Linked DNA regions of Parabacteroides timonensis. The protein of the gene in region 2 binds, or shares a complex with, the protein of the main gene of each other region. Links are inferred from orthologs where the notes say so. Each region holds a gene or a part of one and is shown on either strand. Other genes may lie near its edges. The genes, in order: secA and secY.

Region 1 (9,836 bases), on a different replicon or contig from region 2:
ACCTAATGCTTCAGTTTTGTCACCAAATTCATTGATAATTTCACCTAACCAATTGTAGAGTTTCTTATAATCGGCTTTGTCACCCATCTGCTGGATATAATCCTGTGCTTTACGAGAAATGATCCAATCTTTTCCGTAACGTCTGTCGTCACCGAAATATTTCACACGTTTGTCGTATACGGCCATCAGGTCGTCAACCAAAGCAGCTTTCTTAGCTGGATCCTTTTCATTAGCGATCTTCCACGCCATAATCTTCACACCATGCAAATAAATATCCTTTGTTGCAGCAGGACATTCATCGTACACAATTTTCCAAAAATCATAAGCGTCCTTAAAATTTCCTGCTTTCGCATAAGGAACGAACAAGCTGATATTGGTAATACAACGGATACTGTCTTCACCAGAACCGAACTGTGTACCATTATCTACTCCTTTCTGTGCATGAGCGCCAAATGCTCCTAAGGAACATGCAGCGGCAATCAATAATACCTTTATTTTCATATCTGTTTTTAATTTAAGTTAGCAATTTAAATTATTCAACTTTTTTCTTCCAGAACCACATTTCGTTAAATGTGTAGTTAACAGTAAAACGGAAATACTGTTCGTCAATCATGTTCACACCTCCAGGCTTAATCTTTGTGTATTCAAAAGACACATTTATCAGAGAACGGTTATCAATCAACGGCAATCCCATACCAACGCTTACTCCATACTCATTATACCCGTTACCTTTATAGGCAGGATCTTCATTTTCATTATTTATCATCAGATAAGAATTGCTGTAATGGGCACCTGCACGATATCTTACCCGGCTGAAAAAATTACGATTCTGAGCATTCGGTATAAACTCACCACCGGCAGCTACACGTACACGATTCTTAAAGTTATTATCCGAACTGTAGAAATGAGCCTTACCCCATGTTTCGTACAATACATCCGCAGCCAATGTCAATTTATCCTTTTTTACGTAAGAGGCACCAAAACCGAATGAATTCGGAATATCATAAGCCTGGTTTTTCAGCGTATCGGAACTGATAACCTCCGAAGCTCCATTATCGGTATACTTTACAGACGTATTGGTATACGTTGAATGCAACCGTTTTTTCGGTGAAAATGTCAAACCCAGAGTTACCTCTTCAGTTTTACTGATCGGGTGTGTATACTGCACTCCGAAATCCATTTTCAAATCCCGCACTTCCAGATTCTGACTCCGATTCGCATTGTATGTATTACCTGTACCTACAATAGAATACTGTTCGTGCTTAATATTGCCAAAAAAGTATCCGAAATTTGCTCCTACTGAAAGACGCTTCTTCCATATATCTATAGACAATCCTACATACAAATCGTTTAATCCGCCGGAACCATTATATGTTTCCACATAATTCAGATTGGCCTCATTCGTTCTTTGTGCACCGAAACTATACCCTACATACGAATAAGGTAAAAGCCCGACACTCATGGCTAAACGTTTATGTATTGGAAACTGCAAAGCGATATACTCTACATTTCCATTCACATTATTTTGCTTATTGATTCCGTCATCGAACCATGAAAGTTGTCCAGAAGCTCCAAAATCAAACAGAAATGTCAACGAATCCATACAGCTATAAGACGCCGGGTTCATTGGGTTTATCTGTTTCGGCGATCTCAGTCCGACACCAACGCCCCCCATTGCCCGTCCGGCTCCGAATGAACGATCAGCTAATTCACCATACCCAAACCGGGTATAGGGCGAGTTAGTGTTATTTTGTGCCGCTAGCGACAACTGCGTAAATATAAGAATGCTTGCTATTAGTAGCTTATTAATCTTCAACATTATACTCTAAGATTCTGTTTAATCCTGTCAACACTAAATTAATGTCTGCAAAGATGGAGTTTTTTAGCCGTCTTTCAAAATAAAACGAATGACCGCCTGTTAAAAAAACCAAAAGGTTAGGATATTTTATCCGTAACATCTCGATGTATCCATCCATCTCGTAAACAATACCATTTACTACTCCTGCCTGAATAGCACTCTCAGTACTGGTGCCCATAAGGGGGATCTCCTCCTGTTCCGTCACCAAAGGTAGTTTTTTTGTATAAAAGTTCAAAGCTCTGAAACGGGTAGTCATTCCCGGAGAGATATTCCCCCCAAGAAAAGTGCCTGAAGCTTCAATCAATTCATAAGTAATTGCTGTGCCAGCGTCGATGACCAGCAGGTCTTTTCCCGGTTCCAGGTAATTAGCCCCGACAGCCGCAGCCAACCGGTCTTTCCCCAATGTTTCGGGCGTTTCATATTGAACCGTAATAGGCAACCTTACTGTTTCATCCAGAAAGATAAAGCGCTGAAGTTTTCCCCGGAGGTAATCGTTCAGCTCTTCATTTTTGCCTATAACAGTCGACAATATTCCATGTTTAAAATCGTATTTCCCAAAGAGAGACTCCAATTCATCAACATCGAATTTCTTGTACACAAAGGAGGCTTCCATATGCCATCCGTTGTATACCGCAACTTTTGAAGAGGTGTTTCCTTGTTCTATAATTAAATTCACGTGACTGAAATTTTCCGCAAAGAAAAACAAAATTGACGAAATAACATGCATAACCGGAGGATAACCTGCTAAATTTCTTTGAGAGTCCGCCTTTTTCAATAAAGATAAACTAAAAAAAAGAGTACAATCCCGAAAATACTCTACCCGATCAAAACCCGAACTTCCCACATCCTATCCCGACCAGCCGGTGAAGAAATATATCCTACCTCGTGGAGAAATATTCGTTCGACAAAGGTCGGACAGCTGTCTGACACTTGTGGGACAGCTGTTCGAGCCGAGTCAGACAGTTGTTCGACACAGGTCGAACAAAGAAAACATCCGCACCCGGGCAGATTTTCATTCCAAACAGTCCGCTTCGTGCTTACGATGGCTCTTTTAATATCTACAGGAGATGGGAAAACAAAGCCTGCCGCTCGCTTGTTCTATTTACAAAACTAATAAAATAAAAAGTATGGGAATTATAGGTTCGATTATTATCGGTATCCTGGCTGGTTTCCTGGCCGGGAAGATATTAAAAGGGAGTGGATTCGGGTTGATAGTAAACCTGATAGTAGGTATTATAGGCGGTGTATTAGGCGGATGGATATTCGGCCTGCTCGGACTCAGTGTAAACGGAGTGATCGGCAGTCTGGTCATGTCTACAATCGGTGCAATCGTTTTATTATGGATCGTTTCGCTATTCAAAAGATCTTAGATAGGCAGAAAAAAGATAATTGGCGGAGATTTCGTACAGCATATAATATAACCTGTAATGAAATAACCGTCAATTGACCGTTACCAATTGTCAATTAAAAAAATAGCTCTACCTTTGTACGGTAAAACAAATATCGTATGAAAAAAAGTTTGCTTCTGCTTTTCCTGTTCCTTTTGCTGATCCCGGCAAAAGCACAAAACAGATTAAGTGATGAAGCGCAGATCAGCATATTGACGGCAGCTCCATCCAATGATGAAGTATATACTTTATATGGACATACAGCCATACGGGTTATAGATACTTTGCATAAGCTAGATGTTGTATTCAACTATGGTATTTTCGACTTCTCAAAACCCAACTTCGTCTATCGTTTCACGAAAGGGGAAACAGATTACAAGCTGGCTGCATACAATTTCTCACATTATATAATAGAATATCAGATGCGGGGAAGCGAAGTAACCGAGCAGGTTCTGAACCTCACCCCGGAAGAGATCGATAAAATATGGAATGCGCTGATCACCAACGCACAGCCTGAGAATGCCGTTTACCGGTACAATTTCTTTTTCGATAACTGCGCCACTCGGCCGGTTGCAATCGTAGAAGAACAGGTTAATGGGGAAGTCAAATATAACGATCCTCCCAAGCCGCAGACATTCCGCGACCTTATTAATTATTGTACGCGTAGCAATCCATGGCTTACTTTCGGATGCGACCTGGCACTCGGAAGCCCGACAGACCGGGTAGCCACTCCACACGAAATGATGTTCTTGCCTGTATATCTGAAAGACGAATTCGAAAAGGCAACGATCGTCAACCCCGACGGGAGCGAAAGGAAGCTCGTAAAATCAACTACACGCATTACAGAAGAGGTGACAGACGGTGATCAGGGGAATAAAGAGTGGTTCACTCCTATGTTTTGCAGCATACTTATTTTCCTGCTGGTACTGTTTACAACCTATATCGAATGGAAGAAAAAAACATATTTCCGCTTGGTGGATTGTACCCTCTTTCTCCTTGCAGGTGTGGCAGGTACGGTGTTGTTTTTCCTCTGCTTTATATCGACTCATCCCTGCATCTGGCCTAACTGGTCGATCGTATGGTTGCAACCATTCGACCTGGTTGCTGTTATTTTGTTTGCAGTAAAAAAGTTCAGAAAGGCTGCATATTATTATCATTTTATTAACTTTGCGGCGCTTACGCTATTGTTGGCGGGTTGGTATTTCATCCCACAGCATTTAAATATAGCCTTTATTCCGCTTGTCGCCACCCTTTGGCTACGTTCCGGATTCGGTATATACAGAGGGCGGATGCACAATTGAAGATATGGACAATCGAATGAGAAAAATAATAACGTCGCTTATCGCGATCCTGGTAGTCACTAACCTGGAGGCACAACAACGTACCCCCAAGCTGGTGGTTTGCATTACCGTCGATCAACTGAGGGGCGATTATGTAGAATATTTTTACAACACATTCGGCGAACGTGGTTTCAAACGGTTGATGAACGAAGGTCTGGTATACAACAATATCAAATTCGAATTCTCCAATATCGACCAGGCGAGCGCTTTTGCCACCCTATTCACCGGAAGTAACCCTTGCTTTAGCGGTATCAGCGGAGGCAAATACTACGATTTCGATAAGGACAAAGAAGTTTCCATCCTTTACGATGCCGATTATCTGGGAAACTATACCCGCGAGAATTACTCTCCTAAAAAGATGTTCAGCTCCACGATCGGGGACGAACTGAAAATAGCCTCCAAAGGCAGAAGCGATGTCTACTCCATTGCCCCGGACGCAGAAAGTGCAATCCTTTCGGCCGGCCATGCAGCAAACGGTGCTTTCTGGATGGACGATCTGAACGGGAAATGGGCAACGACTACTTATTATAAAGGTATTCCCTGGTATGTAGACCGTTACAACAACGGAACAGAATCGTTATCGGCACGTCTGGATAAGATGATCTGGACTCCGGCCCTCCCTATGGAAAAGTATAATGCTTTCCCTTACGTGCTCGACGAAATTCCTTTTAAATATACCTTTAATGAAAAGACGCAAGACTGTTTCCCGAAGCTGAAAACAACGCCTTTCATTAATAAAGAGATAAACAGGTTAGCCTTGCAGTTCCTTGAATATGGTGCGTTCGGTACGCGAAGTTGTCCGGACATGCTGTCAGTCACCTACTATGCCGGTAACTATAAAGGAACGATGAGTAAGGACTATACCCGTGAAATACAGGACACTTACTATCAACTGGATAAAGACCTGGAACAGTTGCTCGACGCCATCGATAAAAAGATAGGCCTGGCCAATACACTGGTCGTATTTACAGGTTCCGGTTATTATACAAGTGAAGAGGAATATGCCGACGGTTTGCTTATCAATGGCGGTGAGTTCCATCCGAAACGTTGCGTAGCCTTGTTGAACATGTATCTGATGGCCATGTACGGACAGCAAAGTAGTTGGGTGAAAGGGTTCTACAACAACCAAATATATCTGAACCGCAAAGCCATTGAAGATGCTAAACTCGACTTGTCGACCATACAGGATAAGGCGGCCGAATTCTTGATGGAGTTCAGTGGTGTACAGCATGTTACCACCGACAATGCCCTGCGTACCGGCGAATGGAACGAAGGGACTGCCAAGTTCCGTCAGGGAACCCACCACCTGAAACGCGGCGACCTGATCATCGAATTGCAGCCTGGCTGGATCATCAACAACGACAATCCGAAAGAAAAAGTTAAAATAATTCGTAATAACGCAGTAATTACCCCATTGGTATTTATGGGTAACGGTCTCAAACCGGAACATATATACCGTGAAGTGAAAGCCACAGAGGTAGCCCCTACGGTAACCCATGTGCTGAGGATACGGCCACCGAATGCATCCCAGAGTCTGCCTCTTTGGGAGTTGACAACCAAGAAATGACAGATTTTAGTTTGGCATGGAATTTGATAGAACTATATCATTCCGGTGATCAACGAAACCCGATCGTCAACAAATAAACACTTTACGAAATAAAATAAATTAATATACATCATGGGATTTAATGAATTTATGACGAAGCTGTTCGGCAACAAGTCGCAGCGAGACCTTAAAGAAATTACTCCATACGTGGATAAGATCAAGGCCGTATATCCGTCAATCAAAGCTCTCTCGAACGACGAACTGAGAGCAAAAACAGATGAAATCAAACAACGTATTCAGGATTATGTAGCTGCCGAACGTGCTCAGGTTGAAGAGCTTCGCAAAGGCATCGACGATAAAGAACTGGAAGAACGTGAAGCTATCTGGGCCGAAGTAGATAAAATTGAAAAGGCTATTACCGATAAGATGGAAGATGTTCTGGAAGAATCGCTGCCGGAAGTATTCTCTATCATGAAAGAAACAGCCCGTCGCTTTACTGAAAATGAAGAAGTTGTCGTTACGGCGACAGACTTCGACCGCGACCTGGCAACCAAATATGATTTCGTACGCATCGAAGACGATAAAGCAATCTTCCTGAATCACTGGAAAGCCGGTGGTAACGAAATTACCTGGGACATGGTTCACTACGACGTTCAGTTGTTCGGTGGTGTCGTTCTTCACAAAGGTAAGATCGCAGAAATGGCAACCGGTGAAGGTAAAACATTGGTGGCAACCCTCCCGGTATTCCTGAACGCTTTGACCCGTAACGGTGTACACGTAGTAACCGTGAACGACTACCTGTCAAAACGTGACTCGGAATGGATGGGACCGCTTTATATGTTCCACGGACTTTCCGTAGACTGTATCGACAAACACCAGCCCAACTCCGACGCCCGTCGCGCCGCTTACAACGCAGATATCACCTTCGGTACAAACAACGAATTCGGTTTCGACTACCTGCGTGACAATATGGCGATCAGCCCGAACGACCTGGTACAACGCAAACACAACTACGCCATCGTCGATGAGGTCGACTCCGTATTGATCGATGATGCCCGTACTCCGTTGATCATTTCCGGTCCGATCCCCCGTGGCGAAGAACAGTTGTTCGAACAGTTCCGTCCGAATGTGGAAGTGGTTGTTAACGCACAGAAGGACCTGTGTTCAAAATTGCTGATCGAAGCCAAGAAAAAGATGGCCAGCAGCGATCCGAAAGAAGTAGAAGAAGGATCTATCCAATTATATCGTTCATTCAAGGGATATCCGCGTAACAAAGCGTTAATCAAATTCCTGAGCGAACAGGGTGTAAAAGCCCAGATGTTAAAGACTGAAGAATACTTCATGTCTGAAAACATGCGTCACATGCATGAAGCAACTGACGAACTGTATTTCGTGATCGACGAAAAGAACAACAGCGTTGAGCTGTCGGATAAAGGTATCGACCTGTTGACCGGCCGTTCTGACGACCCTACTTTCTTCGTATTGCCGGATATCACTTCCGAACTGTCACAGCTGGAAAACTTCCAGGGCACAGAAGAAGAAAAGCAGGCTAAGAAAGATGAAATCCTTGCTAACTACTCTGTAAAAAGCGAACGCGTACATACTATCAACCAGCTGTTGAAAGCCTACACATTGTTTGAAAAAGACGATGAATACGTAGTGATGGACAACAAGGTTATGATCGTCGACGAACAGACCGGACGTATCATGGACGGCCGTCGTTATTCAGACGGTTTGCACCAGGCTATCGAAGCCAAGGAAGGTGTAAAGGTGGAAGCTGCCACACAGACATTCGCAACTATCACTCTCCAGAACTATTTCCGTATGTATCACAAGCTGTCGGGTATGACCGGTACAGCCGAAACGGAAGCAGGCGAGTTCTGGGACATCTATAAACTGGATGTAGTGGTGATCCCGACAAACCGGCCGATCGCCCGTAACGATATGAACGACCGTATCTACAAGACCAAGCGTGAAAAATACGCTGCCGTGATCGAAGAGATCAGTGCATTGGTAGAAGCGGGACGTCCGGTACTGGTCGGTACGACCTCCGTTGAAATATCGGAATTACTGAGCCGTATGCTTACCCTGCGTAAGATCAAACATAATGTATTGAATGCGAAGTTGCACCAGAAAGAAGCCGAGATCGTTGCATTGGCAGGTCAGAGCGGAACCGTTACTATCGCAACCAACATGGCCGGTCGTGGTACCGACATCAAGCTGTCGGCAGAAGTTAAAGCCGCAGGCGGTTTGGCTATCATCGGTACGGAACGTCACGAGAGCCGTCGTGTAGACCGCCAGTTGCGTGGTCGTGCAGGACGTCAGGGTGACCCGGGTTCTTCTGTATTCTATGTATCACTGGAAGATAACCTGATGCGTCTGTTCGCTTCCGACAAGATTGCCGGGCTGATGGACAAACTGGGCTTCAAGGAAGGTGAAGTATTGGAACACAATATGCTGAGCAAATCAGTAGAGCGTGCACAGAAGAAGGTAGAAGAAAACAACTTCGGTATCCGTAAACGTTTGCTGGAATACGATGACGTAATGAACTCACAACGTAACGTGATCTACACCCGCCGCCGTCACGCCCTGATGGGAGAACGTATCGGTCTGGACGTATTGAACACGATCTACGATACTTCCAATGCAATCGCCGAACAACATTCGGACGGTCTGGATTATGAAGGATTCAAACTGGAATTGTTCAAGACATTCGCTATCGAAAGTCCGTTCACCGAAGAGGAATTCAAGAGCATGAAAGCTAACCAGTTGGCTGACAAACTGTTCGAGACGGCTTTACAGACATTCAAACGCCGCATGGAACGTATGACCCAGGTAGCCAATCCGGTTATCAAACAGGTCTACGAACACCAGGGTGGAATGTACGAAAACATCCTGATCCCGGTAACAGACGGAAAACGCATGTACAACGTTTCATGCAACCTGAAAGAAGCATACGAAACGGAAAGTAAAGCGATCACGAAATCATTCCAGAAATCGATCGTTCTGCATACCATCGATGAAGCATGGAAAGAACACCTGCGCGAAATGGACGAACTGCGTCATTCCGTTCAGAATGCAAGCTACGAAAACAAAGATCCATTGTTGATCTACAAGCTGGAATCATACAACCTGTTCAAGATGATGGTCGACACGATGAACCGTAAGACCGCCTCTATCCTGATGCGTGGTCAGATCCCTGTTCGCGAAGAACCGACTGAAGAACAGAAACAGGCTATGGCTCAACAACAGGCTGCCGCAGCTGCTGCCGCCGCCGAACGTCAGCGTATCGAAGTACGACAGGCCGGTCCGGAAGAACGTCAGGACATGAGCCGTTATCGTACTGAAAAGACAGATATCAGCGGAAACAATGATCCGGAAGAACGCGCCCCGCAACAACCCAAACAAGAACCGGTTCGTGCCGAAAAACGAGTAGGCCGTAACGATCTTTGTCCCTGCGGAAGCGGTAAGAAGTACAAAAACTGTCATGGACAAGGTTTATAACACCTGACAGGATAACAGATAAGGAAAGGGCAGCCATAAAAAAGCTGCCCTTTTTTGTATCTTTACCCCTCAAACGAACAGAAAATGAAAATAGTTATCGCCGTCGATTCTTTTAAAGGATGCCTCTCCTCCTCCTCTATCGCAGAGGCGGTAGAAGAAGGGATATTAAATGTACTGCCCGGATGTGAAGTAATCAAAGT
Region 2 (12,047 bases):
TCTTGTTCAATAGCTGCTTGTTTAGCCATATAGATCAAATTAAATTGCGTTACTTCCTAGGACTTCTTCTAAAAACTTAAATGAAGAGAGGATTTGTGGTCCATCAGGTCTGATAGCAATGCAATGTTCGAAATGAGCAGAACATTTTCTATCTTTAGTCCGGACTGTCCAACCATCCTTTTCAAAAACTACATTCTTGCTTCCCATATTGATCATAGGTTCAATGCAAATGCACATTCCACTACGTAATAAAGGTCCGCAACCATATCTGCCATAATTCGGTACTTCAGGTTCTTCATGCATTTTACGTCCAATACCATGTCCTACCAATTCTCTGACAACAGAGTAACCGTTCGATTCACAATATTTTTGTACTGCATTACTGACATCCCCAATGCGCTTTCCTTCTACAGCTTGTTGAATACCCAAGTAAAGAGATTCCTTTGTTGTCTTCAACAATTTCCTTACTTCCGGAGACACCTCCCCTACACAAAACGTATAGGCTGAATCTCCAACAAAACCATTCAATATAGTACCACAGTCAACCGATATGACGTCACCTTCCTTTAAAATAGTTTTCGAGGAAGGAATACCATGTACTACCTGTTCATTTACAGAAGCACATATTGAATTAGGAAAACCACCATACCCTAAAAAGGCAGGAACAGCTCCATTATCCCTAATGAATTCTTCAGCAATCTTATCGAGTTGAAGAGTTGTTACTCCGGGAGCGATATGTTTAGCTAACTCTCCCAGTGTCTGACCAACCAACTGGTTAGCCGAACGCATCAACTCGATTTCTTCATCTGTCTTTAAATAGATCATTCTATTAATAAGCGGCTACAGAGCCTGAACGTCCTTTAATTCTTCCTGACTTCAACAAACCGTCATAATGACGCATCAACAAATGACTTTCGACCTGCTGTAATGTATCTAACACTACACCAACCAAAATCAACAAAGATGTACCTCCAAAGAACTGAGAGAACTCCATACTCACACCAGCGATTCTTGCAAAAGCGGGCATAATAGCTACTAATGCCAAGAAGAATGCACCCGGTAGAGTAATACGGTCCATGATTGTATCCAGATAGTCCTTGGTACTTTTTCCCGGCTTAACACCCGGAATAAATCCATTGTTTCTCTTCAAATCATCAGCCATCTGCGTCGGATTGATCGTGATAGCTGTATAGAAATAAGTAAAGAGGATAATCAATACCGCAAAAGTGAAATTATACCAGAAACCGGTATTATCCATAAATGCAGCCCAAAAACCACTCTGATCACCAGTGCTTGAGAATCCAACAATAGAAATAGGTATAAACATAATTGCCTGGGCAAAGATGATAGGCATTACGTTAGCAGCATTTACCTTTAAAGGGATATACTGTCTTGCACCACCATACTGTTTGTTACCTATAATTCTTTTTGCATACTGTACGGGTACTTTACGAGTTCCCTGAACCAATAAAATAGCACCGGCAATAACAAGTAAAAGAAACAGCATTTCAAACAAGAACATAACCAGACCACCAGTTTTTTCACTTGTTCTTGAAATAAATTCCTGGAACAATGAATGCGGCAGACGGGCTATGATACCAATCAAAATGATAAATGAAATACCATTTCCAACACCTTTATCTGTAATTCTTTCACCTAGCCATAAGATAAACATACTTCCTGCAGCCAGAATAATAGTAGAAGAAATTGTAAACCAGATACCCGGAGGTAAAGCTGCACCGGCGGCCTTTAACTGAACACTTAAGTTCACAAGGTATGTCGGTCCCTGGAATAACAGGATAGCTACTGTCAGGTAGCGAGTCCATTGGTTGATCTTTCTACGACCACTCTCACCTTCTCTCTGTAGTTTCTGGAAAGAAGGAACTGCGATGGCTAACAACTGCATAACAATTGAAGCGGAAATATAAGGCATAATACCCAATGCAAAAATAGAAGCATTAGAGAATGCACCACCTGAAAACATATCCAACAGTGCAAGCAATCCGCCTCTTGTCTGCGCCTGTAAAGCGGTTAACGCTTGAGGATCAATACCAGGAAGTACTACATACGTTCCGAAGCGATATATAGCCACCAATAAAAGAGTGGTGAGGATCCGATTTCTCAGATCCTCAATCTTCCAGATATTTTTTATTGTTTCAACTGCTCTCATGACTTAGAGTTTAACAACAGTTCCACCTGCGGCTTGGATAGCTGCTTCTGCACTCTTAGAGAAAGCGTGAGCTTCAACTTCTAATTTAGCAGTCAGACTACCATTACCAAGAATTTTAACCAGTTGAGATGCAGAAATAAAACCAGCTTCGATCAATTCATTTACACCAATCTTAGTTAAGTTCTGAGCTTCAGCCATTAACTGTAATGTTGCGAGATTGATAGCTTTATATTCTACGCGGTTAATATTCTTGAAACCAAATTTAGGCAAACGTCTCTGAATTGGCATCTGACCACCTTCAAATCCGATCTTTCTTGAATAACCTGATCTAGACTTTGCTCCTTTATGACCTCTTGTTGAAGTTCCTCCTAATCCTGAACCCGGACCACGGCCGATTCTTTTTCTGGTCTTAGTAGATCCTTCAGCAGGTTTTAAATTTGATAAGTTCATATCGTATAATTTATTTTTTCAACCAATTATTACTTTTCTACCGAAACCAAATGTTTCACTTTCTCAACCATACCCAAGATAGCCGGAGTAGCTTCATGTTCTACCACACGGTTCAACTTTGTCAGGCCCAGTGCATCGAGTGTTCTTTTCTGGTCTTTCGGGCACTTAATTCTACTCTTAACTTGTTTAATTTTAATAGTCGCCATAATTTTTCCTCCCTAATTAACCTCTAAACACTTTTTCAACAGAAATACCTCTGTTCTGAGCAACTACAAACGGACTTCTCAATTCACCCAAAGCAGCAATAGTAGCTTTTACTAAGTTGTGAGGGTTTGAAGAACCTTTTGACTTTGCCAAAACGTCAGTAATACCAACACTTTCCAATACAGCACGCATAGCACCACCAGCTTTAACACCGGTACCGTGAGATGCAGGCTTAATCAAAACTTGTGCACCACCAAATTTAGCAAGCTGTTCGTGAGGGATAGTACCTTTGTGAACAGGAACCTTGATTAAATTCTTTTTAGCAGCTTCTACACCTTTAGCGATAGCTGTCGTTACTTCACCTGCTTTACCTAAGCCCCAACCGATGATACCATCTTCGTTTCCTACTACTACAATAGCAGCAAAACTAAAAGTACGTCCACCCTTTGTTACTTTAGTTACGCGGTTGATTGCAACTAATCTGTCCTTCAACTCTAAGTCGTTGGTCGATTTAACTCTATTATTAACTCCTGCCATCTTCATTAAAATTTAAGGCCGCCGTTACGTGCAGCATCAGCTAATTCTTTAATTCTTCCGTGATACAGGTAACCGTTACGGTCGAAAACAACAGCCTGAACACCAGCTTCCTGAGCACCTTTAGCGATCAGTTCACCAACTTTGGCAGCGATTTCTTTCTTGGGAGCCTTAACATCTAATTTCAAAGATGAAGCAGCAGCCAAAGTTTTACCTGTAGTATCATCTATAACCTGTGCATAGATCTGCTTGTTGCTTCTAAACACAGTAAGGCGCGGGCATTCAGGAGTTCCTGAAACTTTGCCACGTATACCTCGTTTTATTTTTAATCTTCTTTCTTCCTTCGTTGTCATGATAATTTCAGTTTACGTAGATTACTTACCTGCTGATTTACCAGACTTTCTGCGAATTTCTTCACCCACAAACTTAATACCTTTACCTTTATACGGTTCCGGCATTCTGAATGAACGAATCTTTGCACAAATCTGACCTATTAATTGCTTATCAGCTGATTCAAGGATAATAAGAGGATTCTTATTTCTCTCAGTCTTCGTTTCAACTTTCACTTCTTTAGGCAACTGCAAATAAATGTTGTGAGTATAACCTAAAGAAAGATCCAACAGCTGGCCTGTGTTAGACACACGATAACCAACACCGACTAATTCCAGTTCTTTTTTGTATCCTTCAGATACACCGATCACCATATTGTTGATCAAAGAACGATACAAACCATGTAATGCACGATGGTTCTTTTCTTCTGTCGGTCTTGTTAAATGAATAACTCCGTCTTCCAAAGTTACATTTATATCAGGATTTACGGCCTGAGTCATCTCGCCTTTAGGACCTTTTACAGTCACTACGCTATCCTTAATCGTAACCGTTACACCGGCTGGCACATGAATTGGTAATTTTCCTATTCTTGACATTCTTCTTTCCTCCTAATTAATAAACATAACATAATACTTCGCCACCGATCTTCAAATCGCGGGCTTCTTTGTCTGTCATCACACCCTTAGAAGTAGAAAGAACGGCAATACCTAAACCATTCAATACTCTCGGCATTTCTTTGTAACCAGTGTACTTACGCAAACCTGGAGTAGAAACTCTCTGAAGTTTCTTGATCGCATTCACTTTGTTTACCAAGTCATACTTCAGGGCAATCTTAATTGTACCCTGAGGACCTTCTTCTACAAACTTGAAGTTAAGAATGTAGCCCTTTTCGAAAAGGATCTTAGTGATCTCTTTCTTTAAATTTGACGCCGGCACTTCAACAACTCTGTGCTTCGCTTTAATTGCATTACGCAATCTTGTCAAATAATCTGCAATAGGATCTGTCATATATAAATGAATTAAATTGATCCGGCCACCCGGACAATATTTAAATAAAAAAACTTACCAACTTGCTTTCTTTACACCCGGTATTAAACCATTGGATGCCATTTCACGGAACTGAATACGTGAAATGCCGAACTGGCGTACATACCCTTTCGGACGACCTGTAATTTTGCAACGGTTGTGCAAACGTACAGGAGAAGCATTTTTAGGTAAAGACTGCAAAGCGTCATAGTTGCCTTCTGCTTTAAGCTGTGCTCTTTTAGCAGCGTATTTTTCAACAAGCTTTGCTCTTTTAACCTCGCGGGCCTTCATTGATTCCTTAGCCATAACTACTTAGTCTTTTTTTGCATTTTTAAAAGGCAACCCAAATTCTCTCAATAGAGCATACCCTTCCTCATCTGTTTTCGCAGAGGTCACAAAGGTAATATTCATTCCCAATATTTTGGTAATATTATCGATATTTATTTCAGGGAAAATGATTTGTTCCTGAATACCCATGGTATAATTACCTCTACCATCCAACTTACTTTCAATACCTTTGAAGTCACGAATACGAGGAAGAGCGATACGAACTAATCTTTCCAGGAATTCATACATTTGTTCACGACGCAATGTTACCATTACACCGATAGGCATTTTCTTACGCAACTTGAAGTTAGAGATATCCTTTTTAGAAACTGTCGCAACGGCCTTTTGACCAGTGATTGTAGACAATTCGCTGATGGCGATATCGATAATCTTCTTATCAGCAGCAGCCATACCCAAACCCTGATTGATAACAATCTTCTTCAGTACGGGAACTTGCATTACTGATTTATAACCGAACTCTTTCGTCAAAGCAGGAACAATTCTGTCCTGATATTCTTTTTTAAGACTGGCAGTATTGCTCATTACTTAATTTCCTCCCCAGATTTTTTAGAATAACGAACTAAAGCACCTTCTGCATTTTCCTTACGGCCGATACGTGTCGGTTTTCCAGATTTAGGATCAACCACGTTCAGGTTAGAAAGATGGATAGGAGCTTCTTTCTTTTCAATTCCTCCTTGCGGATTCTTTGCATTAGGCTTGGTATGCTTTGATACCATATTAACACCTTCAACAATAGCACGGTTCTCATCTACGAGCACCTGTAAAACACGACCTGTTTTACCTTTGTCTTCGCCGGTATTAACAAAAACTATATCGCCTTTTTTGATATGTAATTTACTCATTACCTTAAATTTTACGAATTAAAGTACTTCAGGTGCAAGTGAAACAATTTTCATATTTGTTGCACGAAGTTCTCTGGCAACCGGACCGAAGATACGGCTTCCACGAATATCACCACCGGCATTCAACAATACGCAAGCGTTATCATCGAAACGGATGTATGAACCATCCTGGCGACGGATTTCTTTTTTAGTGCGAACAATGATAGCTTTAGAAACAGCACCCTTCTTCACATCACTTGACGGGATTACACTCTTAATTGCAACTACAATTACATCCCCAACAGTGGCATAGCGTTTTCTTGTTCCGCCCAAAACACGGATACATAATGCTTCTTTTGCGCCACTGTTATCTGCTACTACTAGTCTTGATTCTTGTTGTATCATGTTACTTAGCTCTTTCGATTATTTGAACTAATCTCCATCTCTTTGTTTTGCTCAAAGGACGAGTTTCCATAATTTTTACGGTATCACCGATATTACACTCGTTCTTTTCGTCGTGAGCATGATATTTCTTCGTTTTATTAACGAACTTACCATAAATGGGGTGTTTTTCCTTCCATTTAATAGCAACTGTGATGCTTTTTTCCATCTTGTTGCTAGTAACCACGCCCGTTCTTTCTTTTCTTAAATTTCTAGTTTCCATCAGGCTCAATTATTTGTTGTTAAGTTCTCTCTGGCGCAATTCTGTTTTCATGCGCGCAATCATCCTGCGTTGTTGTTTAATCTGTGCAGGATTGTCTGTCGGAGAGATAGTGTGGTTAATAACCTTCTGATCGTAGGCAGCAACCTCAGCATCAACTCTTTCAAGCAATTCTTTTGTGCTTAATTCTCTAATTTCTGCAATCTTCATAACAATTACGCATTTTGATTAGCCATATCATAATCACGTCTCACAACAAATTTCGTTGTTACAGGAAGCTTCTGAGCCGCTAAGCGCAATGCTTCTTTTGCAACATCAAAGGGAACACCTTCGATTTCGAAAATAAGACGACCTGGAGTAACAGGCGCAACAAATCCTTCTGGATTACCTTTACCTTTACCCATACGTACTTCGGCCGGTTTCTTTGTAATAGGTTTATCCGGGAAAATCCGAACCCAAACCTGACCTTGACGTTGCATATAACGAGTTACCGCGATACGGGCAGCTTCAATCTGGCGACCGGTAATCCATTTATTCTCTAACGCTTTTATACCAAACGAACCGAACGCCAGCTGGTTGCCACGTTGAGCTTCGCCCTTCATGCGACCTTTCTGCTGTCTTCTGAACTTGGTTTTCTTTGGTTGTAACATCTCTTCTTAATTCTAACGTTTAACGATTAGCTTTCTTTCTCTTGAAGTTCTTATCTCCTCTGTTGTTGCCGCCGGCATTGTCATTTCTGCGACCTGAATCTTTTGATGCAGTGAATGAAGGAGCAAGATCTCTCTTACCATAAACTTCACCACGGCAGATCCAAACCTTAACACCCAGCAAACCAACTTTCGTCAACGCTTCAGCCAAAGCGTAATCGATATCTGCTCTCAGTGTGTGTAACGGAGTTCTTCCTTCTTTGTACATTTCAGAACGGGCCATTTCAGCACCATTCAAACGACCAGATACTTGCACTTTAATACCTTCGGCACCCATTCTCATGGTAGAGGCGATAGCCATCTTGATAGCACGACGATAAGCAATTTTTCCTTCAAGCTGACGAGCAATATTGTTTGCGACAATAACTGCGTCTAATTCGGGTCTTTTTACCTCAAAGATGTTGATCTGAACTTCTTTGTCGGTAATCTTTTTCAACTCTTCTTTCAATTTATCAACTTCCTGACCACCTTTACCGATGATAATGCCCGGACGTGATGTGCAAACTGTTATTGTGATCAACTTAAGCGTACGTTCAATAACGATACGAGATACACTAGCTTTAGCAAGACGAGCATTCAGATACTTACGAATTTTGCTATCTTCCAGCAAAGTATCTCCGTAATTCTTGCCGCCATACCAATTGGAATCCCAACCACGGATGATTCCTAAACGATTACTAACCGGATTAACTTTTTGTCCCATCTACAATTAATTTTGACTATCGTTTTTACTAAGTGTATCAACAAACAAGGTTACATGGTTCGAACGTTTACGAATTCTGTATCCTCTACCCTGGGGAGCCGGACGCATTCTCTTCAATATAGTAGCGCAATCTACGCTGATTGAAGAAACAAACAACTCACCAGTTTCTGCTTTACGTTCATTTTTCTGCTCCCAATTGGCAATTGCTGAACGAAGCAATTTTTCTACTCTTGCTGCAGCTTCCTTGTTAGAAAACTTCAAAACACCAAGTGCACGGAATACTTCCATACCGCGGATCATGTCTACAACGAGACGCATCTTACGCGGAGAAGTAGGTACATTACGCAATTTTGCGAAGTACATGGTCTTTTGGGCTTCTTTTCTTGCTTCAGCTGATATTCTTTTTCTAGCACCCATTTTTATTGATTCTTTTTATTTTCAGATTCCTGAATTCCTGTTACTACCGATAATTATTTCTTCTTGTTACCGGCGTGACCACGGAACGTACGAGTTGGTGAAAATTCTCCCAACTTGTGACCTACCATATTTTCGGTTACAAAAACAGGAATAAATTTATTTCCATTGTGAACTGCAATAGTATGGCCTACAAAATCAGGCGAAATCATTGAAGCTCTTGCCCATGTCTTAACTACGGCTTTCTTTCCTGACTCATTCATAGCCAAGACTTTCTTTTCCAGCTTGATGTTAATATACGGGCCTTTTTTTAGTGAACGACTCATAGTTTACTTAATTAATCAGATTATTTCTTTCTTCTTTCAATAATATACTTTGAAGAATGCTTCTTCGGAGCTCTTGTCTTCAAGCCCTTAGCATACAAGCCTGTACGAGATCTTGGATGACCTCCGGAAGCACGACCTTCACCACCACCCATTGGGTGATCAACCGGGTTCATTACAACACCACGGTTGTGAGGACGACGACCTAACCATCTAGAGCGACCGGCTTTACCTGATTTTTCAAGACCATGGTCTGAGTTACCTACACTACCAATTGTAGCCTTACATGCAGCAAGAATCTTTCTGGTTTCGCCAGAAGGCATCTTAATAATAGCATAAGCGCCTTCTTTAGAAGTCAACTGAGCAAATGCACCTGCAGAACGTACCATTTTAGCACCCTGTCCAGGACGAAGCTCAATATTGTGAATAATTGTACCAACGGGAATATTTGCCATAGGCAAAGTATTACCTACCTCAGGAGCGGCATCGCTACCTGAAACCACTGTCTGGCCAACTTCCAATCCGTTCGGAGCGATGATATAGCTCTTTGCTCCGTCAGCATAATACAATAAAGCGATACGAGAAGTACGGTTTGGATCGTACTCGATAGACTTTACTGTTGCAGGAATGCCATCTTTATTTCTCTTGAAATCGATAATTCTGTACTTTTGTTTGTGACCGCCACCAAGATAACGCATTGTCATCTTACCTGTGTTGTTACGACCACCAGTACTGCTCTTACCTACCACAAGAGACTTCTCTGGTGTACTTGCAGTGATTTTATCAAATGCACCAATAACTTTGTGTCTCTGCCCCGGTGTTGTGGGCTTTAATTTACGTATTCCCATTTCTTTTTTTAGATATTACTAAAGAAATCTATTGTTTCTCCTTCTTTCAACGTTACGATTGCTTTCTTAAAAGCTGCTTGTTTACCATTGATAATACCTGATTTTGTATAACGGCTTTTCAACTTGCCAGAGTAGTTGATGGTATTAACATCAACTACAGTTACATTATACATATCCTGTACAGCTTTTTTGATCTCCAACTTGTTGGCATCAGGAGAAACACGAAAACCATAGCGATTAGCCATTTTTTCTGTAATCGCTGTTTGCTTCTCTGTTACTATAGGTTTAATAATAATTCCCATTTCTTTACTCCTTATGCGTTAAAAAGTTTTTCTATAACAGCAACAGAACTTTCAGTCAGCACTAAATTTGCTGCATCAAGAACTTTGTATGTGTTTAATTCAGAAGCTGTTATAACATTTGTTTTCTCTAAATTACGAGCCGACAAATATACAAAATTATTTTTCTCCGGTAAAACCATAAGTAACTTTTTATCAGCCACTTTCAGGTTTTTAGCAATTGTTATTAATTCTTTAGTCTTAGGAGCTTCCAGAGCGAAATCTTCTACAACCACAATTGCGTTATTAGTAGCTTTATAAGTCAGTGCAGACTTACGAGCCAGACCTTTTACCTTCTTGTTCAGCTTGAACTCATAATCTCTCGGTTTCGGACCGAATACACGAGCACCACCAACCAATACAGGAGAGTTGATATCACCACGACGTGCACCACCTCCACCTTTCTGGCGGATCAGTTTACGAGTACTACCAGAGATCTCACTTCTTTCTTTCGATTTATGAGTACCCTGACGTTGGTTAGCCAAATACTGCTTTACATCCAAGTAAATAGCATGATCATTGGGTTCAATGCCGAAGATAGCATCGTTCAAAGTTACCTTTCTTCCGGTATCTTCACCTTTAATATTAAATACGCTCAGTTCCATTACTTTTCAATTATTACGATTGAACCTTTTGCTCCTGGAACAGATCCTTTAACCAATAAAAGATTGTGTTCCGGCATTACCTTGATCACTTCCAAGTTCTGAACAGTTACACGTTCATTACCCATCTGTCCAGCCATACGCATGCCCTTAAACACCTTTGCAGGGTAAGAACAAGCACCGATACCACCGGGAGCACGCAAACGGTTATGCTGACCGTGAGTAGTCTGACCTACACCACCGAAACCATGACGTTTTACAACACCCTGGAAACCTTTACCTTTTGATGTACCCACTACATCAACGAAACCAGCATCTTCCAGATAATCCACAGTGATCACATCACCCAGATTGTATGCAGTTTCAAAATTCTTGAACTCGGCCAAGTATCTCTTGGGAGCTACACCGGCTTTCTTGAAATGGCCCATTTCCGGCTGTGTAGTGTGTTTCTCTTTTTTGTCTTCGAAACCAATCTGCACTGCTTCATAGCCATCTTTCTCGATAGTCTTAATTTGTGTAACAACACAAGGACCCACTTCGATAACAGTGCATGGAAGATTTTTTCCCTCGGCACTGAAAACGGATGTCATTCCGATTTTTTTTCCTAATAATCCTGGCATTTCACTTAATTTTTAAATAACTCACACTTTAATTTCTACTTCAACACCGCTGGGTAATTCCAGCTTCATCAATGCGTCAACTGTTTTTGCAGTTGAGCTGTAAATGTCTATCAATCTTTTGTAAGACGATAGTTCGAACTGCTCGCGAGATTTCTTGTTAACGAAAGTTGAGCGGTTCACAGTAAAGATACGCTTGTGTGTAGGCAGAGGTATAGGACCACTAACAACAGCACCTGTAGCCTTTACCGTCTTCACGATTTTCTCGGCAGACTTGTCTACCAGAGAATAATCGTAAGACTTTAATTTAATTCTGATCTTTTGGCTCATATTGTTATATATGTTTCTAAATTATTTGATCAAATCAGCACGACCCTGTACTTCTGTCAGCACCTGCTTAGCGATAGAAGAAGATACCTGAGCATAGTGAGAGAACTGCATTGAAGATGTTGCACGACCTGAAGTGATAGTACGAAGAGCAGTTACATAGCCGAATGTTTCAGCCAAAGGAACTTTAGCTTTCACAACACGTGCACCAGTACGGCTTGATTCCATACCTTCAACCTGTCCGCGACGTTTGTTCAAGTCACCAATTACATCACCCATACTTTCTTCCGGAGTTACAACTTCCATCTGCATGATCGGTTCCATCAAAGCAGGACCTGCCTTTTCAGAAGCGCTCTTGAATGCCTGGATACCTGCGATTTCGAAAGACAACTGGTCAGAGTCAACCGGGTGGAATGAACCATCGATCAATGTTACTTTCAGTTTATCCAACGGATAACCAGCAAGGATACCGTTCTTCATAGCTTTCTCGAAACCTTTCTGTACTGAAGGGATAAATTCTTTAGGAATGTTACCACCCTTCACTTCGTCGATGAACTGCAGTGTACCTTCGAATTCAGCATCAGCCGGTTCAACGCGAACGATGATATCAGCAAACTTACCACG

The links.
Region 1: the proteins of secY (region 2) and secA are in contact, whole or in part, in a crystal structure (PDB 3DIN), measured with the Thermotoga maritima proteins. The link is inferred for Parabacteroides timonensis from one-to-one orthologs. Residues at the interface, in WP_004081795.1 of Thermotoga maritima: Glu108, Gly109, Glu110, Glu111, Ala236, Glu237, Arg238, Arg239, Ile240, Thr241, Ile242, Gln243, Tyr244, Ala245, Arg246, Arg247, Val248, Thr249, Gly250, Arg251, Arg252, Val253, Tyr254, Gly256, Ala257, Ser258, Thr259, Tyr260, Leu261, Pro262; in WP_004082002.1 of Thermotoga maritima: Glu261, Ala262, Arg263, Lys300, Ala301, Arg302, Thr303, Ile304, Ile305, Leu323, Tyr324, Asp325, Pro326, Val329, Ser330, Tyr333, Ile336, Lys340, Phe345, Val349, Glu363, Phe364, Tyr374, Ser375, Gly376, Gly377, Glu393, Ile395, Thr482, Ser483.

The regions. Positions count from the first base shown.
Region 1 is NZ_LT669940.1:1,357,140-1,366,975, reverse strand. Bases 5,943-9,836 are described here. They hold secA (preprotein translocase subunit SecA), read left to right. Parts: upstream 5,943-6,264; coding sequence 6,265-9,636; downstream 9,637-9,836. Other genes in these bases: BQ7394_RS05955 (glycerate kinase family protein), read left to right, coding at 9,721-9,836; BQ7394_RS05965 (alkaline phosphatase family protein), read left to right, coding at 5,943-6,153. Also shown: BQ7394_RS05990 (tetratricopeptide repeat protein), read right to left, coding at 1-501; BQ7394_RS05985 (BamG family beta-barrel-assembly machinery protein), read right to left, coding at 533-1,819; BQ7394_RS05980 (type III pantothenate kinase), read right to left, coding at 1,806-2,585; BQ7394_RS05975 (GlsB/YeaQ/YmgE family stress response membrane protein), read left to right, coding at 2,986-3,228; BQ7394_RS05970 (lipoprotein N-acyltransferase Lnb domain-containing protein), read left to right, coding at 3,366-4,547; more of BQ7394_RS05965, read left to right, coding at 4,564-5,942. UniProt on the Escherichia coli protein: Required for protein export, interacts with the SecYEG preprotein conducting channel.
Region 2 is NZ_LT669941.1:2,833,050-2,845,096, forward strand. The notes cover bases 1-2,874. They hold secY (preprotein translocase subunit SecY), read right to left. Parts: upstream 2,171-2,874; coding sequence 830-2,170; downstream 1-829. Other genes in these bases: infA (translation initiation factor IF-1), read right to left, coding at 1-29; map (type I methionyl aminopeptidase), read right to left, coding at 40-825; rplO (50S ribosomal protein L15), read right to left, coding at 2,174-2,620; rpmD (50S ribosomal protein L30), read right to left, coding at 2,650-2,826; rpsE (30S ribosomal protein S5), read right to left, coding at 2,843-2,874. Outside these bases: more of rpsE, read right to left, coding at 2,875-3,361; rplR (50S ribosomal protein L18), read right to left, coding at 3,367-3,711; rplF (50S ribosomal protein L6), read right to left, coding at 3,733-4,284; rpsH (30S ribosomal protein S8), read right to left, coding at 4,301-4,696; rpsN (30S ribosomal protein S14), read right to left, coding at 4,751-5,020; rplE (50S ribosomal protein L5), read right to left, coding at 5,027-5,584; rplX (50S ribosomal protein L24), read right to left, coding at 5,584-5,904; rplN (50S ribosomal protein L14), read right to left, coding at 5,923-6,288; rpsQ (30S ribosomal protein S17), read right to left, coding at 6,290-6,547; rpmC (50S ribosomal protein L29), read right to left, coding at 6,557-6,754; rplP (50S ribosomal protein L16), read right to left, coding at 6,760-7,194; rpsC (30S ribosomal protein S3), read right to left, coding at 7,214-7,954; rplV (50S ribosomal protein L22), read right to left, coding at 7,961-8,371; rpsS (30S ribosomal protein S19), read right to left, coding at 8,425-8,694; rplB (50S ribosomal protein L2), read right to left, coding at 8,715-9,539; and more genes. UniProt on the Escherichia coli protein: The central subunit of the protein translocation channel SecYEG. Consists of two halves formed by TMs 1-5 and 6-10.